DNA from 2 places in the Terribacillus jepli genome. Region 1 is predicted to be linked to the other one. Evidence: a T-box and tRNA genes for the amino acid it is inferred to sense, from the RefSeq annotation. Region 1 holds a T-box; the other holds one or more tRNA genes.
The links. A T-box is a leader RNA that pairs with one kind of tRNA and senses whether it is charged. The one in region 1 lies ahead of alaS (alanine--tRNA ligase), so its partner is inferred to be a tRNA-Ala.
Positions count from the first base shown of each region.

Region 1 (16,197 bases):
TCCTCCTTTATCCGCCTTATTATACAACAAACGTCAAGCGGGTCACCACCCGTCCGACAATTTATGCGGATAAAGCTGCAAGAAAAAATCCTCTCTGCCTTATCGGAAAGAGAGGACTGCCTATTCCAAGATTAGATGCCGTCTTCCTCATCAGTAAGTGTATTCAGCATTTCTTCGACCATTTCCCATTCTTCCTCTGTATCGATTTGGAACAATGTCAGATCCTTGTCATCGCCTTGTTCTTCATAACGAAAGGCGAATACTTCCACTTCATCATCTGCATCCGCTTGTTCAGCCGGTACAACTGCGATATAGGAATGCCCAGTTTCATCGACGTCGAAGTTGAACAAAACCTCGAACAAATGCTCCTCCCCATTTTCATCCGGGATGATGATGCGTTCTTTTTCTTCCAATGCCATAATGGCTACACTCCTTATTGTTTCGAATCCAGATAGCCTTGCAGAATGATGACTGCTGCCATCTTATCGATTACTTTCTTGCGTTTTTTCCGGCTGAGGTCTGCTTCAAGCAGGACACGTTCCGCTGCCATCGTCGTCAAACGCTCGTCCCAAAGCACGGTTTCAATTCCAAACTCTTCTTTGATCCAATGGGAGAAAGCCTGTGATGCTTCCCCCCTCGGACCGATTGTACCATTCATGTTCTTCGGCATGCCAATGACAGCTCTTCCGACATCATGCTGCTGAATGATTTGCTGCAATTCATTCCTGGCTGTTTCATAATCCGTTTCGTTCCAATGGATCGTTGTCAGGCCCTGGGCAGTCCAGCCGAGTCCATCGCTTATTGCCACACCGATCGTTTTGGATCCGACATCCAGCCCGATCGTCTTTAGTATGTCAGTCATGATGGTTATGTTCCAAATAAAATTTTACCAGTTGTTCCACGATCTCATCCCGTTCCATCCGGCGGATGAGATTCCTGGCATCTTTATGCCGTGGAATATAAGCCGGATCCCCGGACAGCAAATATCCGACAATCTGATTGATCGGATTGTATCCTTTTTCCCGCAATGCTTCGTATACGGACATCAGTACTTCCCGGACATTCTCGTCCATCGGTTCTTCCGGAAAGTTGAATTTCATCGTTTTATCCATCGAACTCAAGTGAAGCCACCTCGCTTAAATTGCCAGTCTTTTTTTACAGTATATACTTTTCTGTCGGATTTGGAAAATCAAAGTTGTTCTTCGACATAAACTGCCGCGTAAGCGAGTGCTTGTGGCACCTGCTCCGGATTCTTACCGCCGGCTTGCGCCATATCCGGACGTCCGCCTCCGCCGCCTCCGCAGCGTTTCGCAGTTTCTTTGATCAGGTTACCTGCATGTAGACCGCGGTCGATCAGGTCCTTGGATACTCCAGCTGCCAGCTGCACCTTTCCTTCAGCTGTTGCCGCAAGCAAGATGACGCCGCTTTCGAGTTTCTGCTTCAGATCATCGACCATGCCGCGAAGCTGATTCATATCGGCAACGTCCACTTGCTCTGCCAAAACTTTTACACCCTTCACATCTTTTACATGATCAAGGATATTACCTGCTTCCAGCTGGGACAGTTTGCCGCGCAGGCTGTCGCGTTCCCGCTGTACTTCCTTCAGATCTGCAAATACTGCTTCGATTCTGGAAGGAACTTGTTCGTTCGTTGTTTTCAGTTCTGCTGCAGCTTGGGACAGGATCTGCTGCTGCTGCTTAGTGAATCGGTATGCTTCTTTGGAAGTGACTGCTTCGATACGTCGCGTACCAGCACCAATGCCGCTTTCGGAAACGATCTTGAATAGTCCGATTTCGGAAGTGTTCTTGACATGTACCCCGCCGCAGAGTTCCAAGCTGTAATCCCCGATTTGGACAACACGGACGACATCACCGTATTTTTCACCGAACAGTGCCATTGCACCCATTTCCTTCGCGTCACTCAAGCTTTGGTAAGATGTGCTGACAGCAAGCTCAGCCCAAATTTTTTCATTGACGATTTCCTCGATTTTTTCCAGTTCTTCTTTCGTCACTGCATGGAAGTGAGAGAAGTCGAAACGAAGACGCTCAGGAGCTACCAGTGATCCAGCCTGATTGACATGCGTGCCCAATACATCTTTCAATGCTTGATGCAGCAGATGCGTCGCTGTATGGTTTTTGACAATATGCTGACGTCTGCTTGTGTCGACTTTTGCATGGACGACTTCCTTCACTTGGATCTGGCCTTGTTTCACGACAGCTTGGTGAAGGTTTTGTCCTTTCGGCGCTTTTTTGACTGCTTGTACGAATACGGTTGCTGTTTCCGTCGTCACCCAGCCCGCGTCTGCTACTTGTCCGCCGCTTTCAGCGTAAAATGGCGTTTCTTCCAGGATGAATAAGATTTCGTCGCCCTCTACTGCCACATCAGCCAGCTGCTTGTCCTTGACGATCGCCAGAATCGCTGTATCTGTTTCGATACGGTCATAACCGACAAAAGTACTTTCAGCTTCCACTTCCTGCAGGACACTGTCCTGTACGTGCATGCTGTTCACTTTTTGGCGAGCTTCACGGGCACGTTCCCGCTGCTGTTTCATTTCTTCCTCGAAGCCTGCTTCATCGATCGTGAAGCCTTCTTCGCTGACGTATTCCTCTGTCAGCTCTTTCGGGAAACCATAAGTGTCATACAAACGGAATACTTCAGTACCCGGGAAGACATTGCTGCCCTTTTCCTTTTCTTCTGCTACGATCCGGTTGAGAATAGTCAGACCATCCGCAAGTGTTTCATGAAAACGTTCTTCCTCTGTCTGGATGACTGTCTCGATGAATTCACGTTTTTCAAGTATTTGCGGGTAGAAGGCATCCATGATTTCACCAACGACAGAAACAAGTTCCTTCATGAACGGTTTTTCGATTCCGATATTCTTCGCATAGCGCACAGCCCGGCGGATCAAGCGACGAAGTACATAGCCGCGGCCTTCGTTGGATGGAAGCGCACCATCACTGATTGCAAAGGAGACAGTACGGATATGATCGGCAATGACCTTGAACGCAGTATCATCTGCAGACGTATTGCCATATTTAACTTTTGCAAATTCCGCCGTCTTCTCGATGATCGGCATGAATAAGTCCGTTTCGAAGTTTGTTTTTGTATCCTGGATGACGCATACCATACGTTCCAGACCCATTCCGGTATCAATGTTCTGTTTCGGAAGTGGCGTGTATGTGTGATCTGGGTTATGGTTGAACTGACTGAATACAAGGTTCCAAATTTCCAAGTAGCGTTCGTTCTCACCGCCCGGGTAAAGCTCTGGATCAGATGGATCATTACCATATTCTTCGCCGCGGTCATAGAAAATCTCAGAGTTGGGACCACTTGGGCCTTCACCGATATCCCAGAAGTTTTCTTCTGTACGGATGATCCGCTCCTCCGGCAAACCGACAAGATCACGCCACATCTGATACGCTTCCTCGTCTTCTGGATGAACCGTCACAGATAGACGTTCCGGATCAAATCCGATCCATTTCTTATCAGTCAGGAACTCCCATGCCCATAGGATTGCTTCCTTTTTGAAATAGTCCCCGATCGAGAAGTTCCCGAGCATTTCAAAGAATGTATGATGGCGTGCAGTGAAGCCGACATTCTCAATATCATTTGTACGGATGCTTTTCTGTGCATTCACGATGCGCGGATTCCCAGGCACGACTCGTCCGTCAAAATATTTCTTCAGTGTTGCAACCCCGCTGTTGATCCATAGCAAGGTAGGATCATCGACCGGTACCAATGAAGCACTCGGCTCGACGCTGTGTCCTTTCTCCTTGAAAAAATCGAGGAACTTCTGTCTTACTTCAGCAGACGTTAATTTTTCCATAAAAAAGCCTCCTTTATTATGTAAACACACAAAAAACTCCCGTGCCTGCCATCTGCAGGGACGAGAGTATGATCGCGGTACCACCCTGATTATAAGCCCAAAAACGGCCTATCACCTTTAAGCGCAGATAACGGTGCGCAGCCGATAAGGATTAACTCAGAGCTCCGGTATAGCTTTCCATCACACTTTTATAGAGATTCTTTCAGCCAAGGAATCTCCTCTCTTGATAAAAGGACGTCATGTACTTGTACCTTCATTGCTTTTCGCTATAAATCTAAGCGTAAGTATAGAGAAAAATGAGGATTTTGTCAAACATCCGTCTCTTTTGCTGTATCCACGCAGGCTTTCAAGATTGTCAGGAGCGGGACAGCAACGATCATACCAATAATACCCCCAAGTTCACCGCCTACGAGCAAGGCGAAAATGATCAGCAGCGGATGGATATGAATGCTTTTGCCGACGATGAAAGGAGAAAGCAGGTTTCCCTCGATCAATTGGATGATAAAAACCGTGATGCCGGCAATCAAGGCTGTTTTCGGACTGATTGTAAGCCCTACTAATATAGCCGGGATAACACCGATGATCGGACCGAAATAAGGGATGATGTTAGTTGTCCCAACCAATAAAGCAAGAATCAAGGAATACGGCAGCTTAATCATTGTGAAAGCAGTCCAAGTCAATAGGCTGACAATACAGCTGACAAGCAGCACCCCTCGGATGTAGTAACCGAGATTATTATCGATTCGCAGCACTAAGCTTTTAACCTTGGCACGGTATCGGCGCGGAAGGAGCATAAGACCTGCATGACCGATTTTGTCCGTATCTTTCAGCATGTAAAAAACGATAACAGGTGTAACCACCAAAAAGATGACCACCTGCGGAAGCTTGTTCCATGTACGGAGTAAATTCTTCAAAAATGCTTCGGCTCGATGTTCCAATCCAAACAGTACTGCATCCATCTGGTCATGGACAGTCTCCGGCAGGAATGCGGTCCGTTCATACATGAACTCAACATAATGATCATAACGCTCCATCAATGCCGGCAGATTATGGCTGAATTCTTTCACCTGATTGATCAGCACCGGGAACCCTTTATACACCAAGAAACCGGACAGACCAAAAAAAAGCGTATAGATAATCAAAATCGACAGCCACCGCGGCAGACGCCACGCGGCAAGAAAATCAATCACCGGATGAAGCAAATAGGCAATCAATGCCGCGACGATGAAGGGCAGGAACAGACCGCCTAGAAACAGCAGGAATGAACGGTAAAACGGGTATAGCTTGATCAGCAGGAAACAGAGCAGCAAGGCGACGACAATCGTCACCATCCATAAGAGGACACGGTAAAGACGGGATGCCTCTTTCATTTCACTAAAATGATGCGCCGTCGCATTTCCGCTCTTCATCCGTGAACAAATCATCAAGGGAACTCAACGAGCCATCTTCTTCTACTTGGTGCAGGGAAAGCATCTCATCCTTATAAGACAATTCGATAAAACAGCCCCAGCAATAATACTGCTCTGGTCCGATTTTTCCGATATCCTTGCTGCTGCAATTCGGACATTTCAACATGTCGGATCACTCCATATCCTTTTTACATGTTAGAATGTCCAATTATTTCCTTGTATATACTACATGAAATCGTAAGGGGAAATGTCCTCCTCTTCGGCTTGGGCCTCCCGAAGCATCCGATCGATGTCATCTCCTTCTTCTTCATGGAAACCAAGATGCTCCACCAGGGAGGTATAGCGCTGGTTCGTATCCTCTGTTTGGATGCCCTGCAGAAACGCTTGTTTTTCCCCGACAAGAATCAATGAACGCTGTGCCCTCGTAATACCGGTATACAGAAGATTCTTACGGAGCATCCGGCGGTACCCCGGCACGACGGGCAGGATGACGATCGGAAATTCACTGCCTTGGGATTTATGGATCGAGATGCAATATGCATGCATCAAATTCGACAAATCCTTGCTTTCATAGACGACTTCTTTTTCATCGAAAGCAACGACAAGCTGCTCCTTTTGTTCGACATTCTCTTCTTCCCGGAACAAAGCAACCACTTCACCGATGTCGCCATTGAAGACACCTTCTTCTGGATCATTGACAAGCTGGATGACTTTATCTCCTTTACGGAAGATGACGTCTTTTGCTGCCATCTCTCGTTTTTGCTTATCCTTTGGATTGACGAGCTGCTGAAGCTGCCTGTTCAACTCGTGGATACCAGCCTGCGAGCGATACATCGGAGCAAGCAGCTGTACATCGCGCAGATCCCAGCCTTTTTCGACAGCTCGGCCGACTATCTGGGTGATGACCTCGACTACTTGATGCTCCCGGCAAGGGATGAAATTGAAATCTTTGTCCTTTTCCAGTTCATGCTGTGACAACGTCCCATTTTTGATGGCATGAGCAATTGTGATGATTTTCGACCCTTCCTTTTGGCGATAGACATCTTTCAGCATCACTCGCGGCACGGTTTCGGAACGAAGCAAATCGGATAACACTTGTCCGGGACCGACCGATGGCAGTTGATCCTCATCTCCGACTAGCAGCACTTGCATATCATCCGGAATGGCTTTGAATAACCGGTTTGCCAGCCAAATATCGACCATGGAAAATTCATCAACGATAAGCAGCTTACCAGCAAGCGGATTATCCTCGTCACGTTCGAAGGATTCGGTGCCATCCCATCCCAATAGCCGATGGATGGTGCTGGCAGGGATGCCTGTTGATTCGTTCATTCGCTTGGCGGCCCTTCCGGTTGGTGCCGTCAAGACGAAAGGATAGCTTTCATCCTTATCCTTATAGTCCTTCGGATCTAACGATAGCTCATGTATTTCGGCATACGCTTTAATGAAACCTTTGATGACCGTCGTTTTACCGGTTCCCGGTCCTCCGGTCAGGATCATCACCTTTGATTGCAATGCTTGCTCGATTGCTTCGAATTGCTCTTTTCCGTAGCTGATCGTCTCCGCTTCCTCGAGCTTCCCGATGATCTTGAGCAGTTCTGCTTGGACAATTTCCGTTTCGGTTCCATGTTCGTTCAAACGCTGCAAGTGACTGCAGAAACCCGTTTCAGCGAAGTAAAGCATCGGATGATAGACACGATCCTCTTGTTTGACGACTTTTTTCTGAGCATGCAGCACACCTAGCTGTTCCTCGATTTGATCTGCACTTATACCGAATTGGGTACTGCGCAATAGGACAGCGGCTTGTTTCAGCACTTCTTCATTCGGCAAATAGACATGACCTGCTTGCATGCTGTCTTGCAGCACCATCAGGCAGGCTGCCTGCAGCCTGCTGTCATGATCCATGGCTAGGTTATTCTGGCGGGCAGCTTCATCAGCACGATGAAATCCAAAGCCCTCGATATCGAATACATATTGATATGGATCTTTTTCCAATACTTGAATGGCCTCATCCCGATACACTTTATAGATCTTCTGGGCTAGCTTCAGACCGATGCCGTATTTGGACAGATGCACCATGACATGATCAAAGCCCTGGTGGGTGCGAAGATCATGAAGAAACCTTTCCTTCTTCTCATCATTCAACCCTTGGATACCATCCAGTAAATCCGCATTCGATAGAATATCCGCAATAGCATTCTCACCCAGCTTCGCTACAATCCGCTCCGCTATCCGTTTTCCGATACCGTAGAATAAATCACTGGATAGGTACTGAATCAGACCATCTTTCGTTTCCGGCACATAACGCTTGTATTCCGTTACCTCATACTGTTCACCGAAGCGTTTATGATTGACCATCGCACCATAAAACAAATAGGGCTCGCCCTGGTCCAGCTCCCCGATGTATCCTTTGACGACGATATCCTTCTCATCGAACGTCTCATTGGTTTCCAATACCTTGATACGGACGATGGAAAACTGTTCTTCCTCTTTGCGGAAAATCGTATGCAATAATTCACCTTTCACAAAGCCTCTAGGGCTTTCGGCAGTCTCCCCATATTCCATACGTCTGTGCTCCTTACTCTTCGTTCTCGATTTGCTCCATGATCAATTCAATCTGCGCTTTGCCATGCAAAGCCATTTCATGACCTGGCTGCGCTTCAAGTGCTTTATCCATATATTCGAGCGCTTTTTCAAACTGCTGCTGATACAAATACGCAACTCCCACATTATAAAGGGCATCGCTATGATTTGGACTCCACTCCAAGAGGTCAAGCAGCACTTTTTTCGCGGTTTCGACTTCCCCTTCGGTGGCAAGTGCCAGCCCATATTGGAAAACGATTGCCGCATCGCGACCTTCAAGCTCCGCAGCACGCTGCAAATAAGGAAGTGCCAGCTTTTCCTTCCCAGTCTGCTGTAAGGACATACCGAGCAGATAATGGACGTCTCCTTCATCCAAGCCAAGCTTCACAGCCTCCATCAGCTGCTGAATCGCTTGATCATACATTTCTCCAGTATAATACATACTCCCCAGACCGTAATAAGCTGTCGCAGCTTTCTCATCAAGCTCGATGGCGCGCTTGAAGAAACGCTCTGCTTTCTCCAGTTCGTTCATCCGCATCAGCAGATTCCCGAAATTGACGTATCCAACTGGATCGTTTGGGTTTTCTTCGATGGCTAAATTAAAGTGCTTGGCAGCTCCCTCTAAATCCTGCTTCTGCAAAGCCTCTATTCCTGACTTAATATGATCCATTGTTTCACTCCTTTATGTAAGGGAAACCCTTGCCATAAGACAAGGGTTTCTGTTTTAACCGACGTATTCAAGCTGTTGTTCGTTCTTGATGATATCATCGATTGTACCGCCGCCAAGACATACATCTTCATCATAAAAGACGACTGCTTGTCCTGGTGTGATCGCGCGCTGCGGTTCATGGAAATCGACACGTACTTTGTTATCACCGATTGGTGTGACCGTTACTTTGCTGTCTTTTTGACGGTAGCGGAATTTAGCAGTTACCGTAATCGGTTCAGTCAGTTCTTTTTCGGAAACCCAGCTCATATCTGTAGCTATCAGCGCATCGGAGTACAAACTATCATGATCGAAGCCTTGTTCGACATACAGGATGTTTTCTTTCAGGTTCTTTCCGACAACGAACCATGGTTCGCCTTCTCCGCCGATACCAAGACCTTGACGCTGTCCGATTGTATAATACATGAGACCGTCATGTTTTCCTTTTACTACGCCGTCCAATGTGGACATGACGCCAGGCTGTGCTGGCAGGTACTCGCTTAGGAAGCTCTTGAAGTTGCGCTCCCCGATGAAGCAAATACCAGTGGAATCCTTTTTCGTTGCCGTAGCAAGATTGTTTTCTGCCGCTATACGGCGTACTTCTTTCTTGTCCATTCCGCCTAGTGGGAACATAACTTTAGAAAGAGTTGATTCTGTCAGCTGGTTTAGGAAATACGTTTGATCCTTGTTTTCATCCAGACCGCGGAGCATGACTGTTTTGCCGTCACGCTCTTCGACTTGTGCATAATGGCCTGTTGCCAAATAGTCGGCTCCAAGGGACATGGCGTGGTCCATGAACGCTTTGAATTTGATTTCTTTGTTGCACATAACGTCTGGATTCGGGGTCCGTCCAGCTTTGTATTCATCCAGGAAATATGTGAATACTTTATCCCAATACTGCTTTTCGAAGTTCACCCCGTAATATGGAATGCCGATTTGATTGGCAACTTTTTTTACATCTTCGAAATCTTCTGTAGCGGTACAGAAGCCATTTTCGTCTGTATCATCCCAGTTTTTCATGAAGATGCCGACCACGTCGTACCCTTGCTGTTTCAGCAAAAGGGCAGCAACGGAAGAATCGACACCGCCGCTCATACCGACGACGACACGAATATCTTTGTTTTCTTTCATTTCTGTCACTCCTTTCCTTATGTTAGACGTTTTATAATAGCAGCGACTGTCTGGGCAGCCTCTCTTACAGATTCAACTGTATTGCCGTATCCGAAACTGAAACGGATACTGTTCGTAACACGCTCATCATCGCCGTACATCGCCTTCAAGACATGCGATGGATCAACAGAACCTGCTGTACAAGCACTGCCGCTGGATACTGTTACACCGGATAAATCGAAATTCATCAGCAGAGATTCTACATTCGTCCCTGGAAAACTGATGTTGGTTATCCCTGCGGTTCGCTGACCTGATCCGCCATTGATGGAAAAGTCGATACCAGCAAGCTTAAGCTCATCGACGAATGTATCCTGAAGCTGCTGATAAGCAGCCCTTCTTTCTTTCCGTTTTTGCATTGCCAATTCGGCTGCTTTGCCAAAGCCCACAATGGAAGCAACATTCTCTGTGCCTGCTCGGCGTTTGCGCTCCTGCTCACCGCCGAAGGTGATCGGTTTGATGCGGACACCATCCCTTACATACAAAGCACCGATCCCTTTTGGGCCGTTGATTTTATGAGCAGATACACTTAATAGATCTACACCTAGTGCATCAACATCGATTTCCTCTGTCCCATAAGCTTGAACAGCATCTGTATGGAAATAGGCAGGGTGGGCTTGCAGCAGATCGCCAATCGCTTGTATCGGCTGCATGATACCTGTTTCATTATTGATCATCATTACGGATACAAGTACCGTGTCCGGACGCAGCGCTGCCTGCAGGTCGGCCAGCTTGATTAATCCCGACTCATCTACAGGCAAGTACGTAACCTCGTAGCCCAGGCTTTCCAGATAGCTGGCTGCATGTAGTGTAGCATGATGCTCGATTGCCGTCGTAATAATATGCTTGCCTCGTTCACTGCAAGCATTCGCCACTCCGATTAGCGCCATATTATCTGCCTCGGTGCCTCCGCTCGTGAAGATGATCTGCTTATCCGTTGCACCAATGCTTGCTGCAACCTTCTCACGTGCTACATCCACGATGTGGCGTGCTTCCCTGCCGAATGCATGGACACTGGAAGGATTGCCGAATGTGCTCTCCATCACCGGGATCATCGCTTGGATGACGTCCGGATGCATCGGAGATGTTGCCGCGTGATCAAGATAGATTGGTTTCATTTTGCTTGCCTCCATTAAATATAGAACATATACGGATCTTGGCTCTGATCATCTCCATGACGGCAAAGATCCTCTAAGGTTGTCGTATCCAATACGTCCCTGACTGCATCACGGATGCGCAGCCAAAGCTGCTGCTTGGCCGGCTCCTCGTCTTCGATCCCTTCGACAGGTGTAATCGGGCCTTCGAGCGTGCGGATGATATCGCCAGCCGTAATCTCTGCTGGCGGGGATGCGAGCATATAACCGCCTTTAGCACCTCGTATACTCTTAACCAGACAAGCATTCCTTAACGGCGCAGCGAGCTGCTCCAAATAATGCTCGGACAATTTATTTTCTTTCGCAATGGTCTTCAAGGAGACTGGTCCTTCCCCATAATGCTTTCCTAATGCGATCATGATAGTCAATCCATATCGTCCTTTAGTCGATATCTTCATCTTTTAAAACTCCTCATAACTGCCTCTGTAATGTTCGGTTTCCTAAACAATAACGATTATTATAACAGAAAATATTATATCATGGATAGCAAGTGGCTTGCATTTTCCCTGATGGCTGGATACGCTAAGACAAGCAGAAACAGGATGGAGGAATTATTATGGCCAGACAACCATTAGCATACCGTATGCGGCCGAAGGATATCAGCCAGATCATCGGCCAAAAACATCTCGTCGGAGAAGGTAAAATGATCCGCCGGATGGTGGAGGCAGACAGATTGAGCTCGATGATCCTTTATGGACCGCCGGGAACAGGCAAAACGTCGATGGCCACAGCACTTGCCTCCAGCGTCCAGATTCGGTACAAACTCCTTAATGCAGTGGTGGATAAGAAAAAAGATATGGAGATTGCTGTGGAAGAAGCGAAGATGAGTGGTCAGCTTGTCCTTATATTGGATGAAGTCCACCGCCTCGACAAAGCAAAGCAGGACTTCCTCCTGCCACATGTCGAGAGTAATTTGATTACTTTGATCGGCTGTACGACAAGCAATCCCTACCATTCTATAAATCCGGCAATCCGGAGCCGATGTCATTTATTCGAACTTCACAGCCTGGAATCATCGGACGTTAAAGAAGCACTGCAGCGTGCTGTGCACGATCCTGACCAAGGATTGGGCAGCATGCAGCTCGACATCACGAAAGAGGCATTGGATCATTTCGCTAATGCATCAGGCGGAGATTTGCGGGCAGCGCTGAACGGTTTGGAACTTGCTGCTTACTCCACGCCTGCGCAGGATGATATTGTCCAAATTGATTTGAAAGTAGCAGAAGCTTGCATGCAGAAAAAGAGCTTTTCCCATGATAAAGATGGAGATGCCCATTATGATGTGCTCAGTGCATTCCAGAAGTCGATACGCGGCAGCGACGTGAATGCAGCTCTTCATTACCTGGCCCGTCTGATCGAAGCCGGCGACCTTGATAGCATCGGCCGTCGGATGATCGTGTGCGCCTATGAAGATATCGGACTAGCTAATCCGCAAGCTGGGCCGCGGACATTAGCTGCCGTGGAAGCTGCTGAGCGTGTCGGCTTTCCTGAAGCACGCATTCCTTTGGCCAATGCAATCGTTGAGCTGTGTTTATCGCCGAAATCGAACAGCGCATATAAAGGAATCAATGCTGCACTGTCGGATATTCGTTCCGGCAAGGTCGGTGAAGTACCCGCTCATTTGAAGGATGCCCATTATCAAGGTGCAAAGCATCTAGGAAGAGGCATCGGCTACCAATACCCTCACGATTATCCAGGCGGGTGGGTGAAACAGCAGTACTTGCCCGACTTATTGAAGAACAGACAGTATTATGAGCCGGTCGACACCGGAAAATTTGAACAAGCACTCAAACAAGTCTATGAACGCGTAACGAAAAGAAAATAAGTTTACATGTATAGACATAACATTCCACGGCAACACTGGGGCTAACAGTTTTTATCACTTTCTATGTTTGTAGATTAACAGATAAGAAATGGAGTGTTAGTCCAAATGGTTAAAGTAAGACAAGACGCATGGAGTCATGAAGACGACTTATTGCTGGCTGAGACCGTCCTTCGGCATATACGGGAAGGCAGTACACAGCTGAAAGCTTTTGATGAAGTCGGTGACAAATTGAACCGCACATCAGCAGCTTGCGGCTTCCGTTGGAATGCTGAAATCCGCAGCCGTTACGAACAGGCTGTCGCGATTGCCAAACGCCAGCGCAAAGAGAAAAAGCGGGCAGAACAAAGAGCTCAAAAACCGGCTGCTGCACAAGTACAGCTTTCTGCACCAGTAAGGAACGTTACGGAAAGACAACAGGCTTTTCCAATTACAATGGATGAAGAAACCGCTCGATTCGAAGCGGAAATCGCACAAGAAACCTTCATTGTTGGTGAACATACCAAAACAGAAACAGACGTAAGCAAGCAAGCGGATGAGCTGAACCTATCCCAAGTAATCAATTACTTGCAAGCATTGGAACAAGGTTATCAAACTAGTGAAACAAGCCGGCAAACCATTCATCATCTGGAAGCCGAGAGCCATAATCTTCGTCAAGAAAATGAGCAGCTTAAGGATGAATGCGAGAGCCTGAAAAATCAGCTGAAGACAATGAAAGAAGATTATCAATTGCTCATCCAAATCATGGACCGGGCACGGAAGATGGTTATTTTTGACGATAAAGATGCCTTCGCATCCCCTGCATTCCGAATGGACAAAAACGGCAACTTGGAACAAGTCGCTAAATAAAGAAGCAGCACATACCCTTTGAAAGGTGTGTGCTGCTTTGTTGTTGTTGACGTAAAAATAGCAATCCCGATCATGCCGTCCTATTGAAGTTTTGAACCCGCTCTCGGCAGGTGGGTGCCCTGATTCACACTTTATGCGTCCACTCCATGGAGGCTTGCATGCTGCGCGAAGACGATCGAGCTCCCGTACTTCATCGCGTTCGGTCAAAACAGATGAAGAACGTACACATCAGGATTGCTATTTGATTATGGAACTATCTTAGCATGGATAGATCGAGTTTTCAACTGTGAAGTCAGTCTATTATGCTTCCTGACTTGCTGTTTTTTTCTGGATATCCAAATATAGCTCATCAAGCTGCTTCTTGCTCACTGGATCTGGCGCATCTGTCAGTGGATCGGTCGCAGACGCTGTTTTCGGGAACAGGATAGTGTCACGAAGATTTGTGCTGCCGGATAGAAGCATGATGAAACGATCGTAACCCAGTGCGATACCGCCGTGCGGAGGTGCTCCGGATTCCAATGCATCCAAGAGGAAGCCGAATTGCTCCTGCGCTTCTTCCTTGGTGAAACCTAGAACTTCGAACATCCGGTTTTGCAGATCCATCTGGTAAATACGCTGCGAACCGCCGCCCAGTTCATAACCATTAAGGACGATATCATAGGCTTCCGCTTTGACAGAGGCAGGATCTGTTTCCAGCTTATCGATATCTGCCGCTGCCGGCATTGTGAATGGATGGTGCGCTGCGTAATAGCGACCTTCTTCTTCGTCATATTCGAATAGTGGCCAATCTGTCACCCAAAGGAAGTTGAACAAGGATTCATCGATAAGACCAAGGTCACGACCGAGCTTGCTTCTCAATGCCCCCAAGCTATCAAAGACCACTTTCGTCTTATCAGCAACAAATACAAGCAAATCGCCAGCATCTGCGGTTAGTACTTCCTTCAACTGTCCTTGGGCGGACTCATCAAGGAATTTGGCAATTGGTCCTTTCAAAGAACCATCTTCCTCAACTTTGACCCAAGCAAGACCTTTTGCACCATAAATTTTGACAAATTCAGTCAAGGCATCGATATCCTTGCGTGAGAAGTTCGACGCCTGGCCTTTGACGTTGATTGCACTCACACGGCCGCCATTTTGGATGGCATCTTGGAACACTTTGAATTCAGCAGATTTCACCGCTTCTCGTACATCGACAAGCTCCAGTCCGAAACGTGTATCCGGCTTATCGGAGCCGAATCGTTCCATCGCTTCTGCATAAGGCAGGCGTGGGAATGGCACTTGAACGTCTACGTCTTTCACTTCTTTCATGACCCGCTTCATCATCCGCTCCGTCATGTCGATGATATCTTCTGTGGACATGAAACTAGTCTCGATATCGATTTGAGTGAATTCAGGCTGTCGATCCGCGCGCAAATCTTCATCACGGAAGCAGCGGGCAATTTGATAATATTTCTCAAAGCCTGAAATCATCAACAGTTGTTTGAAGAGCTGCGGTGACTGCGGAAGCGCATAGAACTCTCCTGGATGCACACGGCTTGGTACAAGATAGTCACGTGCTCCTTCCGGCGTGCTTTTTGTCAGCATCGGCGTTTCCATCTCGTAAAATTCCTCTTCATTGAGGAAGTTGCGGATAGCCTGTGTCGCCTGATGACGAAGGCGGAATGTTTCCTGCAGCGGCTTTCTGCGCAAATCAAGATAACGATACTTCAAACGTACATCCTCGGATGCATCCACATCATCTTCGATTTGGAACGCTGGACTTTTCGCCTTGTTCAGGATAACTATCTCTTGGGCTACAATTTCGATTTCACCAGTCGTCATGTTCGGATTCTTGGTTGCTTCTTCTCTTTCCACAACCTTACCTGTCACGCTGACGACGAATTCGGAACGGATTTGCTCAGCAATTGCCAATGCTTCTTTGGAAACATCAGGATTAAAAACAGCTTGCACGATTCCAGATCGGTCCCGGATATCAGCAAAGATCAATCCACCTAAATCACGTCGTTTCTGTACCCATCCTTTGATTGTCACTGTCTCGCCTGCATGGCTCGTTCGCAGCTTACCCGCCTTTTGTCTTTCAGTCATCCGCTTTTCCTCCATCCAACTGTTCTTTGATTGCGTCAACAGCTTCTGTGATTGCCACTTCGGTCTGCTGTCCATCTTGCATATTGCGTAAGGAGATGACGCCTTTTGCCAGTTCATCTTCACCGAGTACCACGACGAATTTCGCTTGCTGGCGATCGGCGGCTTTGAATTGCCCCTTCATTTTCTTGCCAAGATAATCTTTATCTGCTGTCAATCCAGCCAAACGCAGCTGATATGTCAGCTTTACTGCTTCTTTTTGGACAGCTCCTTCTCCAAGTGCCACGACATAGACATCTGTCCCTGTTTTGACAGGCAGTTCGATGCCTTCTGCTTCGAGGGCAAACAATAGGCGTTCGATGCTCAATGCAAAACCGATACCTGGAGTTGATGGACCGCCAACTTCTTCGACAAGACCGTTATAACGGCCGCCGCCTGTAAGTGTCGTCAGGGCACCGAAACCTTCTGCATCACTCATGATCTCGAATGCTGTGTGGTTATAATAATCCAAGCCTCTTACCAGATTCGGATCCACTTCATAGGCAATTCCGATTGCATCCAGATTATTTTTGACAGCGTCAAAGTACGCCTTGGATTCT
Region 1 covers NZ_JBFEGH010000012.1:65,494-81,690, forward strand. The annotation lists gene AB1K91_RS13765 (DUF1292 domain-containing protein) at 132-419, opposite strand; gene ruvX (Holliday junction resolvase RuvX) at 434-862, opposite strand; gene AB1K91_RS13775 (IreB family regulatory phosphoprotein) at 855-1,121, opposite strand; gene alaS (alanine--tRNA ligase) at 1,190-3,826, opposite strand; T-box leader at 3,880-4,092, opposite strand; gene AB1K91_RS13785 (AI-2E family transporter) at 4,135-5,235, opposite strand; gene AB1K91_RS13790 (hypothetical protein) at 5,201-5,401, opposite strand; gene recD2 (SF1B family DNA helicase RecD2) at 5,461-7,800, opposite strand; gene AB1K91_RS13800 (tetratricopeptide repeat protein) at 7,814-8,488, opposite strand; gene mnmA (tRNA 2-thiouridine(34) synthase MnmA) at 8,543-9,655, opposite strand; gene AB1K91_RS13810 (cysteine desulfurase family protein) at 9,673-10,809, opposite strand; gene cymR (cysteine metabolism transcriptional regulator CymR) at 10,824-11,243, opposite strand; gene AB1K91_RS13820 (replication-associated recombination protein A) at 11,402-12,670, shown strand; gene AB1K91_RS13825 (RsfA family transcriptional regulator) at 12,776-13,516, shown strand; RNA gene ssrS (6S RNA) at 13,576-13,754, opposite strand; gene aspS (aspartate--tRNA ligase) at 13,817-15,601, opposite strand; gene hisS (histidine--tRNA ligase) at 15,594-16,197, opposite strand, start outside.

Region 2 (16,197 bases), on a different contig from region 1:
ACAGCAGCACAGTATATAGTGTGCGTCTAGCTTTCAGGGAAAGCACCTCCTTTAGTACCAGTGTAACATAGAAGGAGGGATCATAGAAAAAACCGGAGTTTTTTTAACTCCGGTTTAACAAACAATTTATACAGATAAGGAATTTCTAGATGTGGCGTTTTGCTGTCTGCCAAACGGGGTTTTGGCCAGATATTCATAGTAACCATCTGTGTATGGGTGGATGGATCCTTCCTGCCAAGGTTTCTCTTCCCCGCAGAAGTGGACGATTGATGGTGTTTCCCTTACTGTGCGCAATACCCGCTCTTCCTTGAGTGATTTCGCTTTGTATTCTTTAAGGATAACGTGCGTCTGTGCATTCCATTTTGGATGGAGCATGAGCCAGTCATTCCAAAGAATGGCATTCAGTGCATCTTGGTCATGCCAAGCCAGTTTATCCGGATTTTCGTTGATGAATGTTAGCACTTTCTCCGTAATATCATTGTCACGCCATGCTTTCATGTCGATCAGGAGCAGACCAGAGTTGAAATAGCGGTCTTTTTTAGTGATTCCCATCTTTTCAAGTCGGTGGTGCTCGCCGTAATCTCCAACAGCTGCAATGATATTGCCATTCATATCAGCATCGAAAAGTTTTTTGACATCATCCAAAATCAGCATATCGCAATCAACATACAGCGTCCGTTCAATAGCTGGATCCATCATCTCAGGGATGGATATACGATAGTAAGCCGCCTTTGAAATGTGTCGGCTGGCAATAGCGCCTCCATATGCATCCAAATCCACATCGAGGAAATGCAATGGTGTCCGATAGGCAGCCGCCGTTTCTTTCAGCAGCAGTTTCTTTTGCTGACTGATCCCTCCATCGATGATTGAAATGACAATATCCTTAGGGTTTGAAGTGTTTTCAAGTAAAGAACTCAATGTCATACCCAAATGCTGTGCGTAGTTGTCGTCTGTCGATGATACAATATGCATTTTCTTCTTCATTGTTCTTCTCATCTCCTTGGTGTTTATATAACCTTTGGAAAATGAGACTAAACGTATGAGATGGAATTGTAATAATTTGAAATGTAATGATTATCCTTGTGCTTCATCATCTTCGGTCTTGCTGTTCTCTTTTGCTTCCCATTCCTCCAGTAGCATGCCATAGACATTATGATTCACAAAACCATAGACGAGTCTTTCCGCTTGGCGGATTGTACCTTCATGCGTGAAGCCAAGTTTTTCCGGGATTTTCCTGCTTCGTACATTCCCGATTGCACAACGGATTTCGACCCGGTTCAGCCGAAGTTCAAGGAAGGCATAATCAAGGGATTTGCTGACAGCCTTCTGCATCAAGCCAAGACCAGTATAATCTTCCCCCAGCCAATAGCCTAAGCTGGTAGAACGATTCTCCCAATCGATTTTATGGAAACCAATCACTCCGGCTAAAGCGCCTTGATACCATATTCCTGCAGTAAATCCGTTATTAGCCGCGAATTGCTCCAGCGTACGCTGGATGAATTGTCTGCTGTGCTCGACAGCCGTATTCTGATCTACCCACGGAAGCCATTGACGCAAATGCTCCCGGGAGCTGTCGATCAGCTGGAACAGCTTCTCGCTGTCCTGCTGTTCCAAAAGTTTCATATAAGTGGCTGAGTCAATCCGATGTGTAAACATGATTCGTCGCTCCTTTCGATTGCTTTTAGTATAGCATGTCCAATCGATTGTTAAAATTAGGAGCAAAACCTTCGTGCATATGATCGCATTGCGGACTGCATCCTATGGAAAAGGGGGCGGATTGCAATGAAGAAATGGATAAGTATGACTTGTATCTGCTTGATACTTAGTTTCCCAATGAGTACAGCTGCCGAGAGCGGGAATGGCATTTGGGACTATATATTTTCGCAAACTGAAGAAGCAGGTAACCTGCAAGTTCATTTTCTCGATGTTGGTCAAGGGGACAGCATGCTGATACAAACGCCTTCACATTATAATATTCTAGTGGATGGAGGCGACAGGGAAGCGGGGGAGAAGGTGGTATCAGAGCTTTCTGCCAAAGGAGTGGAAAAAATAGATCTCCTTGTTGCCACTCACCCGGACATCGACCATATCGGCGGACTCCTTCCAGTGCTGGAAAAACTAGAAGTAAAGCAAGTGCTGGATAGCGGAAAATTGTACACGACCAGAACGTATCAACGCTACACAGAACTCCTGTCAGAAAAGGAAATACCAGTGGCGATTGCCAAAGAAGGTCATTATTTATCAATTGATCCGCTTATTTCCCTCCAAGTATTGAACGCCAATCACCCGAAAGCGACGAATAATCAAGCTTCCATCGTTTTGCGGCTTACGTACCGCACAGTCGATTTCCTGTTGATGAGTGATGCCGAATCAGAACAGGAATATAAGATGAAAAATAATTTTGAAGTGGAATCGGAAGTTTATAAAGTGGCGCACCATGGCTCCCGTACAAGTAATACACTCGCTTTCCTGAAAAAAGTAAAACCTGATTATGCGGTGGTTTCCTATGGGAAAGACAATCAATTGGGACATCCGACAAAAGAAGTCGTGCGTAATTTGCAAAAAGCTGGAGCTGTGCTGTATGCAACGGCCAAAGGCGGAACAATCAGTATTGAAACGAATGGGCTGACTTGTCAGATCAGCAGTGAGAAGCCCGATCCGATTTATCGGGGCAAATGAAAAAGCGGATCCTCGGATCCGCTTTTTTCGTTAATTCGTTTGATCCGCCAGCTTCACAAGTGTATTCGCAAGCGGCTTCTTATTTTCCTCATCAGCAACCAGCCACAGTTGTTTGAGTAAATACTCCTCACGGTTGCGAGGTTCCTCTTTATCTGCCAGATAATCAGCGACGCGTTGAGCGGCTTTTGTCAATGCTTCTTCACTCAACCCAAGTCGTTCCCCTTGTTTCACTTTGTTTCCTAAATAATCTTGGAAGTTCTGGAAATTGTTCAGAATCTCGTTCTTATCTTCTTGAGAGAGATTTTTCGCAGCATGTTGTGCGCGATCTTCATGTGCCATTCTCATTACCTCCTCTAGTTGAGTTAGTAATGTATTCCCAGTGTACAAACCGGCAAACAACAAATGGTAAATATATATCATATGTCCTAGATAAACGAAGAGTTACTCTGCATATGTCTTGCGGAACCCATAAAAAGGTCGGAAATGTTTCTGCTCATAGTACGTTTTCGATGTACTTGTGGCAAGCAACTCCATACGTGTCAAAGGATAAAAATCGTGTGCTGCTTGAAGCAGCTTGCCGCCGATCCCTTGTCCGCGCAGCTTGTCATCTACAAGCAATTCGGCAACGAAAAGGGTGATGGCTTCATTAGTGATACAGCGGATATATCCGCAGATTGTACCACCATGCATTGCAACGAGAGCTGGCGTTGATCCCTGCATAGCCTGATCGAAGCGAACGGGGTCAGCAACAAGGGTAGTCCAGCCTTCTTCTTTTAACAATGTAATGATCCCGGTTAGGTCTCCTGTCTGATAGGGACGTATTGTCATCATTATTTTTTCTCCTTTTTTGTACCTTTTGGCATCGATCCGAAAATGATGGCCCAAATAGCTCCCATTGCTATACCAATAGCGACGCTTTGCAGAGCAATTCCGAATAGTATTGCCATCATAACACCTACTGTGATCGCCAATGGATAACGAAAGGTTTTTTTCTCCTTAGCTTGCTTCAATTCCTATCCCACCTTGTCTTTAATCCCAGTATATCACGGAAAACGCATCACGATGGAAGGAAAAAACATTGCGTATCATGTTAGATTTTGTTACATTGGTTAGGTGTATTTATAATGGGGAGAGAAAGAGATGGATATATTATTAAAAATAATAGAGTCTGCAAGTGATTTTATGTGGACTTATATCATGATGGGTTTATTGCTCCTAGTCGGTCTTTATTTTACCCTTAGGCTTAGGATGACGACATTCACGCAAATACCGCATATGTTTAAATTGATCGGTGAAAAGACAGCCGATGGGAAAGGGGTCAGCTCTTTTCAGGCTTTTTGTATCAGTGCTGCTGCACGTGTAGGTACCGGTAACTTAGCTGGTGTCGCGCTGGCTATTTCTGTCGGTGGTCCGGGGGCGGTATTCTGGATGTGGCTGATGGCTTTCCTTGGTGCAGCGTCTGGTTTCGTCGAAGCGACACTAGCACAAATCTATAAGACGCGAGACGGAGAAGCTTCTTTCCGCGGTGGTCCAGCTTACTATATGGAGAAAGCTTTAGGTAAGCGTTGGCTTGGTGTCACTTTTGCCGTAATCATCACTTTGACATTCGGTCTTGCTTTTAACTCCGTTCAAGCCAATACGATCGTAAGTGCATTCCATAGCTCCTTCGGTATCAGCAAAGGACTATTGGCGATTGTTATGACAGTCATCAGTGCACTTATCATCTTCGGCGGTACAAAGGTAATCGTCAAAGTATCTGAAATTATCGTGCCGGTCATGGCAGGAGGATATATCCTGCTGGCTATCGGTATCATCATCTTCCATATCACGGATATTCCGCATGCATTCATGATCATTTTCCAAGATGCATTCGGTATCAAAGAAATTGCTGGCGGAGCCGTTGGTGTTGCGATGATGCAAGGTATCAAACGAGGTATGTTTTCGAATGAAGCCGGTATGGGTAGTGCACCGCAAGCTGCGGCTACTGCCAATGTATCTCACCCGGTGAAACAAGGTTTCATCCAATCACTTGGTGTATATGTCGATACATTCGGTGTATGTACAGCTACAGCATTCATCGTCATCCTGTCCGGACTTTATACAAGTACGGAATCTGATGGAATCGTGCTGACACAAGATGCACTAAGTTCCCTTGTTGGATCTTGGGCAGGAATCTTTATTGCGTTGATCGTCTTATTGTTTGCCTTCTCATCTGTAGTCGGTAACTATTTTTATGGTGAGTCGAACATCAATTTCATCAAGCGTAGCAAAACATGGCTATTCATCTACCGAGTAGCGGTAGTTGCGATGGTTGCAGTTGGTTCCATGGCAAGCCTTGATTTCGTTTGGGGAATTGCCGATCTGTTCATGGCAATCATGGCGTTCATCAACTTGATTGCGATTGTGCTGCTTGGAAAAATCGCTTTCCGTGCTTTGAAAGACTATATGGGACAAAAACAGGCTGGAAAAAATCCACAATTCTATGCAGATAGCGTAGCGGGGATCCCGAACGTAGACGAAGATGTCTGGGCAAAGCAAGCTGACAAATCCAAGGTATCCTCTTCTTGAGAGGGTGCCTTTTTGTTTAGGATAAAATAATTTAGAAAAGTTAAGAAACAGGACAGTGGGGAATACTAGGGATACAATGGAAACAGAACTTAGAAGAAGGAGTTTTGATCCATGCAGAAAACAGCACTTGTATCGCTCGTATTCGGGGTCATCAGTTTGTTTCTTTCTTTATACGGTATCTTTTTCGGTATCATTGGTTTTGTCCTTGCCATACATACGATACGGAAAGCAGAGCATGTGGAAAAGGCAGGGAGGGGGATGGCAATCGGTGGTTTGGCAACAAGTGTCATTGGTGCAGGCTATCAAATAGTGGCCCTCCTAATTCTCGTCTTGACAGCATAAATGAAAAGAGTGCAGCGTAAATTGCTGGCACTCTTTTTTTTGGAACTTCTTAAAATGATTGGCGTATATTACTTATCTTGGTTTCAGGAGGGAGACGATGAACGCATTATTGGTATACGCACATCCTAATCATGCATCACTCAACTATAGCTTTTTACAGGCTGTGCAAGCAGGGATCAAAGTCAACCCTGTCATCAGCAAAACGGAAATGATCGATCTCTATGAGGAAGACTTTGAGCCTGCCTTGGTTTTTCATGAGAAAAAGCGGCGCCGGGATATGCACGCCGATCCGGATTTCGCATTATATCGTGAGAAAGTCAATCAGGCTGATTTGCTTGTATTCATTTATCCAATCTTTTGGGGACGGCCGCCAGCGATGCTGCTAGGATTCATCGATCAAGTCTTTGCGGCAAATTTTGCTTACCGGCACGAAGGACTTTTGCCAGAAGGACTTCTGAAAGGGAAGCAGGCAGTATGTGTTTCAACGATGAAAGGTCCCTCTCTATACAGCCGCTTCTATTTGCGAAATGCACATAAAATCCTGATGAAACGAGCGTTGTTTCAATTTGTCGGCATTCGCAAAGTGAAAATATTCGAGTTCGGCGGCATGGAAAGAAAGGATGGGAAACAGAAAAAATATCTGAATCGAACCAAAGCATTCTTTAGTGAATTAGCTAAATAGCCAGCTGTTCCAATTCGTAATATTTGTTACGGACATCCTGGATATCATTTTCGGCTAAACTGCGGCTGATTTGTTCCAGCAAGGAAGCCAATGTGTCATCTTCAATGCGTTCTGCCTGCTGGGCAATCCTGGCAGATCCTGCTTCCAAAACTGCTTCTGAGACGTTGCCTATTTCATAAATTCGGAAGTATTTCTGAATCTCCCGGATGGCGGTCTCTTTATAGGTCACTTGCCATTCGTCATAAGTCGGCATATTACATACCCCTTTCTATTCAATAAGGAGCTTCGTCCTGTTATACTGTCTATGACTCATCATGCCCCTTGGAAAGGAAGAATGCAAATGTTACGAAAAATAAATGCTCTGCTCGCCGTCATTGTCATTGCAATCGGCGTCTATCGATACATCGATCAAGACTATGAAGTGAATCCCCAATTGATGCTGCCGCTATTATCACTCATGTTTTTATTGTTTTCCATTGAGGCGATTTTGAACAAAAGAAAGCTGATCGCCAGTTTATATGTGGTCATCTTCGTGATTGTTGCTGGTGCAACTGTCATGATTTTCACACAGACGTAAGTCTCCTTCATCATAGAGGAGGCTTTTTTGTTTATCCTTGACATTATGGAGTTAACTTGCATATAATTCAATTAACATTTAACATATTGTTAATTGAAAGGAGTTTACATGATTGAAGTCGAATAAAGAAGTGAAACACTATGATGTCAGCCGCTATCGTACACCTGATGGTTATACATCGGATATCGCCGTTTTCACCATCACCTCAGAAAGGGCAAAAGCCTATGCCCCGCCCAAAATGGAGCTCAAGCTGATGCTAATCAAGCGCGCGGATTATGATACTGAAGGGAATCCGAATATTGAAGCAGGGAAATGGGCGTTGCCGGGCGGATTCGTGACACCGGAAGAAACCGCCCAAGAAGCTGCCAGTCGTGAGTTGAGCGAAGAAACAGGTATTGATGGTATTCATGTGAAGCATTTTGGTGTTTATGATCAGCCTGAGAGGGATCCGCGCGGATGGATCATCTCGAATGCGCATTATGCAATTGTACCTGAACATCAATTATTTGCCAGAAAAGCGAGTGATGATGCTGCGGATGTGGAATTATTTTCGGTAGAGGAACTTGAGTGGAACCAATTGGCCTTCGATCATCCGGCTATCATTCGCGATGCTATCGCTCATATCTCGCGGGATTTATTGCAAACTACAGTTGCAAAGCAATTCTTGCCCGAGTCATTCACCTACTCAGAACTGCAGGCTGTCCTGCTTACCATCACAGATGACAAGGCAATCAGGAATGAGCAGGCGTTTGCGCGCAAAATCAAATCACTGCCCTTTATCGAAGCAGTTGAAGGGCAGAAGACGCAGCGGACCTCCAAGCTTCCGACACAGCTCTATCGTTTCATTGAAACAGACATAAAGCAATCGATTTATACAGCTCGTCATTAATCCAAAGGAGGATGCAGGATGAAAGCATTGATCAATATCGATTATACCAATGATTTTGTAGCGGAATATGGAGCGCTCACTTGTGGGGAGCCGGGACGTGAAATCGAGGAGCGGCTGGTAGCGATCACCTCTGAATTTATCAATAGTGGAGACTACGTTGTTTTCGCCATCGATAAGCATGAGGAGGGGGATGTGTTCCACCCAGAAACAAAGCTGTATCCACCGCACAATATCGAAGGGACACAAGGACGGCAATTGTTCGGAAAGCTTGCCGATGTGTATAAAGCGGCTGAACAAGAATCGAATGTCTACTTTATGGATAAAACAAGGTACAGCGCATTTGCTGGTACTGACCTGCTGCAGCGGTTGAATGAGCGCAGAATAGAGGAGATCCATGTGGTTGGTGTAGCGACGGATATTTGTGTGTTCCACACGCTTGTCGATGCTTATAACTGTGGCTTTAGAATCATCGTCCATGCGGATGCTGTGGCAAGCTTCCATCAGGAAGGGCATGCCTATGCGCTGCATCATTTTAAAAACGTATTAGGTGCTGAAGTTGTGGAAGGAGGAAAGGAACGATGACATATTATCAGGATGATAGCACGGCATTGCACACCGACCTTTATCAAATCAATATGGCCCAGACGTATTGGAAGGATGGAAAACACAATCGTAAAGCGGTATTCGAATTGTTTTTCCGTAAGCAGCCATTTGGCAATGGTTTTGCCGTCTTTGCCGGATTGGAACGCGTCATCGATTACCTGAAGGATTTCCGCTTCTCGAACTCGGATCTGGATTATCTGGAGCAGGAGCTTGGCTATGATGAAGCGTTTATTGCCTACTTACGCGAGCTGCGTTTTACCGGGGATTTATATAGCATGCAGGAGGGAGAGCTTGTTTTCGGGACCGAACCGATCATCCGGGTGGAAGCGCCTTTGGCCCAGGCGCAGCTCATCGAAACAGCGTTACTGAATATCGTGAACTATCAAACGCTGATTGCTACGAAAGCAGCACGTATCATGCAGGTCTTGGATGAGGGAGATACTGCAATGGAATTCGGTTCCCGGCGTGCCCAAGAGATGGATGCAGCCATTTGGGGGACCAGGGCCGCCTACATCGGTGGATTCCATGCTACTTCCAATGTGAGAGCGGGTAAGAAATTCGGGATACCGGTTGCCGGTACGCATGCCCATGCACTTGTGCAGGCATATATTGACGAGTATGAGGCCTTTTGCAAGTATGCAGAAAGCCATGTGGACTGCACTTTCCTGGTGGATACGTATGATACATTGAAGTCGGGTGTGCCTAATGCCATCAAAGTGGCAAAAGAAATGGGAGATAACATTCGCTTCAACGCCATTCGTCTTGATAGCGGAGATCTTGCTTATTTATCAAAACAAGCACGCAAGATGCTGGATGAAGCAGGTTTCACGGAAACCAAAATCACGGCATCCAATGATTTAGATGAAGAGACAATTGGGGCACTGAAGGCACAAGGAGCAAAAATTGACAACTGGGGCATTGGTACGAAGCTGATAACTGCGTATGATCAGCCAGCATTGGGAGCGGTATATAAAATTGTCTCCATCGAGGATGACAATGGAAGCATGGTTGATACAATCAAAATCAGCGCCAATCCCGAAAAGGTCTCGACACCTGGATTGAAACGCGTCTACCGGATAATAAATCGAGCGAACCAAAAATCGGAAGGGGATTATATTGCACTCAAGGATGAGGTTCCAGAAGACGAAGAGAGGCTCAAGATGTTTCACCCGACTTACCCGTACATCAGTAAGTTCGTGACGGATTTTGAAGCAAAGGAACTTCAGCAGCCAATTTTCCAAAACGGTGAGCTCGTCTACAAGCTTCCATCCCTGAAAGAGACGCGTGAATATGTGAAACACAGCCTCACTTACCTATGGGACGAATATAAACGGACACATAACCCCGAGGCATATCCTGTCGACTTGAGCACAGCTTGCTGGAACAATAAGATGGAATTGATCGAACGCATCAAGTCCCAGCTGGAGGAGAAGTAGCATGGGGAAAATCGGCATTTATGGTTCTTCCTTCGATCCGATAACGAATGTCCATTTGTGGACTGCCAGTACGGTAGCCCATCGCTGCAAATTGGATAAGGTGATTTTCCTGCCTTGCTCCAGTAAGCGGAAGGATAAAAAACTCAACACGACGGACGAACATCGTTGGCAAATGATCCAGATGGCTATCCAGGATAATGACTGTTATATTGCCGATGATTACGAAATGAAGCAGGAAGCCTGGAATGTGTATACCGAGCAGACACTGAAGCATTTCAAGGAAATCTATCCAGATGATGAGATATACTTCATCATGGGTGCAGATTTGCTCGAGGATATTGGAGCGGGAAAATGGGGGAACAGTGAAGCCTTGGTACGTGACAATCGATTCATTGTCATGGCCCGTAACGGCATCGATATGCTGAAGGTGATCAGTCATTCTCCGCTGCTGCGCAACCATGATGATGGGCATACCTTTCATTTGATTGATAAGGGGCTGGCAATGGAAATCAGCTCTACTTATATCCGCGAGGAGTTTGCTGTCGGCGGGGAGCCTAGGTACTTGCTGCCGGAGAGCTGTTATCGGTATATTAAGGAGCATCAAATATATAAATAATCTAACTGGAACAAAAGTGATATAGCTAGAACAAAAACCGAACTATGACGTGAATCCTTTAACTAGGTCACGTAAATTCGGTTTTTGTTCTTATAATTTACTCTTTTCGTTCGATGTAAGCCCTGAAACTTTCCTTGCCCAACGGAAACAGCACAAGTCTGATCGTGTCCATGGAAAGCGGAGTGTTCAGCCGGGGTAAGGCTTAAAAACATTTAGGTATAGCCATCTAATTATGTCCTCGTCTTTTAAGATTGGAAGACGCAAGCTGTCGGATAATTGATGATCATGTTGATTGTATGTTCTTTTACTGTAATGGATGTAATGCATTCTTAAAATCCGCCGCCTATTTAATTTTGAATTTATTAAGCTGTTCATTTAATTGGATTGCTAATCCATCTAAATCTTTAGCGGAATTTGCGGTAATCTCAGTTGAAGCCAATTGTTCTTGTCCTGCAGCAGATAATTCTTCCGTACTTGCAGCAAAGTCTTCCACTTGTGATGTTAGGTCTTGAATTTGGTCAGATATCGTTTTTGAGTTTACGTTCACATCTCGAATAGCTTCTGCTGTTTGGTTAAAGCGGTTTACAATACCTTCATACATACTCTTGATATTTTCAAATGCGTCTTTGGTAACTTTTAATGCATCTCTTTGCTCATTCACTAATTTATTTGATTTGCTGATATTTGTAACAGCTAAATCTGTTTTGTTTGAAGTCTTTTCGATGATGGTTGTTATTTCGCCAGCTGAATTAGAAGTTTCTTCGGCCAGTTTTCTTATTTCATCTGCTACTACGGCGAATCCTTTACCCGCATCGCCAGCTTTTGCTGCTTCTATGGATGCATTCAGTGCTAATAAATTTGTCTGTTCGGTGATGGATTTAATAATGCCGACAAAACCCGATACTTGATTTATCATTTCTTTTAATTCATTTACTGAATGATTGACTTCATGTGAAACATGGAGGGTTTCATCCATCTTCTTCGTTTGCATATCGACACTTTTTTGACCTTCATTGATTGATTCTATCGATTTAGATGCTTGTTCGGCACTTTTGGACGTATTAGTAGCTATATCGTCCATAAGCGAGACCACATCCGAGAATGTCCTGCTTATACCGTTCATTGTCTCTGCTTCTTCTGCGTTTCCTGCAGCAAGTTGGTCCAAAGTAGTGACTACCTGTGTAATGGAGTTCACATTTTCATATGTATTCTTGGTAAGTTTATCTGAGTGGTTCGTAACAGTTGTTGAAAACATCTGAAGTTTGGAAATCATATCTTTGAGTGCTTTTCTTGTATCAAATAAAGCTTTTGCCATATCACCGGTTTGATCTTTTACTTTCAACAATCTATCTAAATCTTCGTCTGTATCCACCAAGTCTAAATCAGCTGTTTTCCCGGCAATCTCCGTTACTTTCTCAATGGGTTTTTCAATTGCTTTTCCTAATATATAAGATAAAATGACCCCAACGATCAGGGAAATAACCAAGCCCCATAATACAGGTGTCGGAATCATGAATCCTGATTGCATGTGCTGTACAGCTTCACCATTTGCGGTAGAAGCGGCTGAATCCTCACTGCCGTTATGCATGATCAGCGATGCACTTACGTTTATCACGGCAACTAGAACTGCATTTAATAAAGATAAGAGAATGATCTTTGTTGATATTTTTTTCATTTTCAATGGTCACCTACTAGTTATATTTGATTTACTCTACTAGTATAGCGTTGGTTTTTGTCGAAAATTGGATAATATGATGGAGAAAGTTAGGAAAAAAGAAGTATTTTTCGGGACTTTTTCAGGAGGGTAGATAGGTAAAAGGTCGCTCGCGTGGATTCATATATTATCTGAGGTATCACGGACAAAATGGGTGGAATGAATACAAAAAAGAGGCATAAATAAATTATGCCTCCGATTTGCTATCGTTTTCAACTATTTTAGTGGAGCATAGCGGGCTCGAACCGCTGACCTCTTCGCTGCCAGCGAAGCGCTCTCCCAGCTGAGCTAATGCCCCGTATAACTATATTGTTTCGTCACAAAAAATATTATAACGCTTCGCTCTCCTGCTGGCAATATCTTTTTCACAAGCACGATTGACGGACTCTATCGGCGGCTATGATATAATCTATATCATAAAAAGTCGATTTGGAGGACGATGCAGTGCGGTTTGTAAGTATAGATTTCGAGACGGCGAATCGGTATTGGTCCAGTGCTTGTTCGGTTGGTGTTGCTGTGGCGGATGAGACTGGTGTGATTGAAGAGTGGTACACCCTGATCAATCCGCTGATGGATTTTGAAGACCAGAATATCCAAGTTCATGGAATCCTTCCGCGTGATGTGGAGGATGCACCGACGTTCAAGGAAATCTGGCCGAAGCTTGGCAGCTATTTGGCAGGTAATGTCGTCATTGCGCATAATGCGAGCTTTGATATGGGTGTCATCCGTAAGGCGGTGGCACGTTTTGGTTTGGAGATGCCGGATTTTGATTATCTTTGTACGCGGATCATCGGTAAGAAGGTTTGGCCGGATATGGAGAACCATCGGCTTAATACATTGGCTGCCAGCAAGGAGATCAGCTTCGAGCATCATGATGCCATGGAAGATGCACGAGTGGCAGCGAATATCTTCCTTCATGCGATGGCTGATTCCGGAGTACAGAGTATCGAGGAGTTGACCAAAGTATTGAAGGTGAAGCAAAAAAGCATCCATGATACAAGCTCGTCTGGCAGCAGATCTCGTTACGGCAACATTAAGCCGCAAACGGATCAATTCGACCCGGCACATCCGTTCTACCGGAAGCAGGTGATGTTTACCGGAACGATGAAAGGTCTGAAACGGAAAGATGCCATCCAGAAGCTGGTTAACGTAGGCGGCGTGCATACAGACAAGATGGATGCGTCTACGCGCTATCTCGTCGTCGGGGCGAAGGATTATGAGAAGTTCGCTGCTGGCAAGAAAACGAGCAAGCTTGTGCAAGCGGAGCGAATGATCGAGAACGGGCGGCCATTGCGAATCATATCAGAAGAAAAATTCCTATCATTGGTGTAAGGAGTTCTCCTTCAAGGGGACTCCTGTTTTTATTGGAGGGATAATATGTTTGAAATAATGGAAACCGATACGTCGGCAAAGGAGTATAAACCATTGATGGAAAGATTATGCGATGCCTGCGACACATTCACTTTTGCTGTGCTGCCGAAAAAGATGATGGGTCAAAAGCAATCGCTCCATAAACTGCTGGATAGTCTTGAGCCGCATCTTCAAAAGATAGAATATACGAACGGTACACGGGCAAATCTATTCCATGCACATATATCTGTTGCGAATTATTATTATCTTATTAACAAAGAATCGGCGCACTTGATTACGAAGGCAGCTGATAGCCTTTTTCATTGGCAGCAGCCGAAGCTTCCGGAAGATCTGTCCTTTTTAAAGAAGGAGAAGGAGTATCTCGTGACAAACGGGCATGAAGGATATGCGATGCTTTTTGCAGAAGATATACATGTATTAGGACTTGGGGGTACAAAATGGAGCAGAAGCAATTAGAAAAGAAAACATTCGATTGGCGGTTATTCCTGGCATTGGTTAAGGAGACAAATCCGCCGCGGGGTATCGTCATTACGGCATTAATAATGAGTCTGTTGACGACAGGTGTCGGGTTCACTGTGCCGTTGTTCACAAAGAATCTGGTGGATGGATTCAGCGGTGAATCGTTTACTGGCGGTCAAATTGCCATCCTGGTAGTAGCATTCGTTCTGCAGGCGATTGCGAGTGGTTTGTCCATTTACCTGCTTGCTAGAGTCGGTCATCATGTGGTGGCGAAGCTGCGTGAGCGTTTATGGAAGAAGCTATTGCATCTGCCGATTCGTTTCCATCATAACAATGAAACAGGCGAGACGCTTAGCCGGGTGACAAATGACACGGCGATTGTAAAAGAGCTGATTACGGATCATCTGACCAGTTTTGTGACAGGTATCATATCGATTGTCGGCTCGATTATCATTTTGCTTATCCTCGACTGGAAGATGACGGTCGTCATGCTGCTGGCTGTTCCGATCGCCATCTTTATTATCATGGTGCTCGGACGCCAGATGTATCGGGTATCAAAAACGATGCAGGAAGAGACGGCTAAATTTACAGCGGTATTGAATCAAGTGCTCCCGGAAATGAAACTTGTCAAAGCTTCAAATGCAGAGCATGTCGAGCTGGAACGCGGTAACAAAGGTATCCGGACATTATTTACGTATGGATTGAAAGAAGCAAGAATCCAGGCGCTGCTTTCACCGCTCATGCTGTTCATCATGATGCTTCTGCTTGTGACGATCATCGGTTATGGCGGTGTCCGTGTTGCATCCGGTGCATTGTCAGCGGGCGACATGGTTGCTTTCATCTTGTATCTGTTCCAAATCATCATGCCGATGACCCAGTTATCCATGTTCTTCACTCACCTGCAAAAAGCGATGGGTGCGACTGAACGTATTTATGATGTTCTTGGGGAAGAGACAGAGGATGCAGATAAAGGGAAATCCATCCAGCGTGTGGATGGGGATTTGCATATCGAGCACGTGAGCTTCGCTTATCAGTCTGAACAAGTCTTGCATGATCTTAGTTTTACAGCTCCTGCTGGCAAGGTGACGGCCATTGCCGGACCGAGTGGCGGGGGGAAATCGACACTATTTGGCTTGCTGGAGCGGTATTACGAACCGACAGATGGGACAATTCGGCTTGATGATACACCTATCCAGGATTATAAGCTCCATGACTGGAGACGACAGATTGGCTACGTAGCCCAAGAAACAGCGCTGCTTTCCGGTACAATCCGTGAGAACATCTGTTATGGATTGGAGCGGGAGGTGTCGGATGAAGAACTCGAACGCGTATCGCAGATGGCTTATGCAAAGCAGTTCATCGAAGAGCTGCCTGATGGTTATGAAACGAAGGTAGGTGAACGGGGAGTCAAACTCTCTGGCGGACAGCGTCAACGCATAGCTATCGCCAGGGCGCTCTTACGTGATCCGCAGATACTGATGTTGGATGAAGCGACATCGAGTCTGGATAGCAGCTCGGAAATCTATGTCCAGCAAGCACTGCAAAATCTGATGCAGAATCGGACTACCTTTGTGATAGCGCACCGATTGTCGACAATTGTGGATGCCGACCAAATCGTGTTCATTGAAAAAGGAAGAATAACGGGTATCGGAACCCATGAAGCATTATTCAAGCAGCATGATCTGTATCGTGAGTTCGCATCACAGCAGCAGCTCTTGGCGGGTAAAATGGAATAAATGGAATGCTCTTTTCGCATAATAGACGAAAAGGGGGTTCTGTCATGCCGAAGAAAAAGCCCAATAATGATCACCAATTCAAAGAAAATAAGAACCATGGCGAAAAGCGGAACGGTCGATTGAGTCAGTTCAAGAATAACGTCAATGGGTCAGGCGATGCGGAAAACGAATATATTTCCGCCAAAGAAGACTAAAAAGCAGCTGCCTCCAATGAGAGGCAGCTGCTTTTTTCATTTCATCCAATTAACGAGCATAAACAAAATCGGCAAGACAAAAATCAACGAAGATGTCGTAACGATCCAATTGGAGTTGGCCAGCTCCATATCCAGATTATACAGCCTCGGCGGCACGAGTGAAGCGACTGCAGGCGGCATGGCGGACATGATGAGGAGTACTTGCAAAAGAATGCCGTCATACAGGTTGCCAAGACCAATCAAGTAGGCGCTGCCTGTGATGACAAGCGGAACAGCCAGGAACTTAACCGGGATCAGCCAAACGCTGAGATTCCAGTATTTTTTAACTGAA
Region 2 covers NZ_JBFEGH010000017.1:22,889-39,085, reverse strand. The annotation lists gene lepB (signal peptidase I) at 1-46, opposite strand, end outside; gene AB1K91_RS16545 (glycosyltransferase family 8 protein) at 127-984, opposite strand; gene AB1K91_RS16540 (GNAT family N-acetyltransferase) at 1,075-1,656, opposite strand; gene AB1K91_RS16535 (ComEC/Rec2 family competence protein) at 1,783-2,679, shown strand; gene AB1K91_RS16530 (DUF3243 domain-containing protein) at 2,710-3,018, opposite strand; gene AB1K91_RS16525 (GNAT family N-acetyltransferase) at 3,121-3,510, opposite strand; gene AB1K91_RS16520 (hypothetical protein) at 3,510-3,689, opposite strand; gene AB1K91_RS16515 (alanine/glycine:cation symporter family protein) at 3,820-5,247, shown strand; gene AB1K91_RS16510 (DUF4190 domain-containing protein) at 5,359-5,589, shown strand; gene AB1K91_RS16505 (NAD(P)H-dependent oxidoreductase) at 5,687-6,271, shown strand; gene AB1K91_RS16500 (hypothetical protein) at 6,264-6,524, opposite strand; gene AB1K91_RS16495 (DUF3953 domain-containing protein) at 6,612-6,848, shown strand; gene AB1K91_RS16490 (NUDIX hydrolase) at 6,961-7,737, shown strand; gene AB1K91_RS16485 (cysteine hydrolase family protein) at 7,756-8,319, shown strand; gene AB1K91_RS16480 (nicotinate phosphoribosyltransferase) at 8,316-9,776, shown strand; gene nadD (nicotinate (nicotinamide) nucleotide adenylyltransferase) at 9,778-10,392, shown strand; gene AB1K91_RS16470 (methyl-accepting chemotaxis protein) at 10,736-12,067, opposite strand; tRNA gene AB1K91_RS16465 (tRNA-Ala) at 12,332-12,404, opposite strand; gene AB1K91_RS16460 (exonuclease domain-containing protein) at 12,551-13,438, shown strand; gene AB1K91_RS16455 (hypothetical protein) at 13,484-13,933, shown strand; gene AB1K91_RS16450 (ABC transporter ATP-binding protein) at 13,915-15,672, shown strand; gene AB1K91_RS16445 (hypothetical protein) at 15,717-15,866, shown strand; gene AB1K91_RS16440 (AEC family transporter) at 15,903-16,197, opposite strand, start outside.
Region 2: it encodes a tRNA-Ala, which carries the amino acid that the T-box ahead of alaS (alanine--tRNA ligase) is inferred to sense. The anticodon was not compared.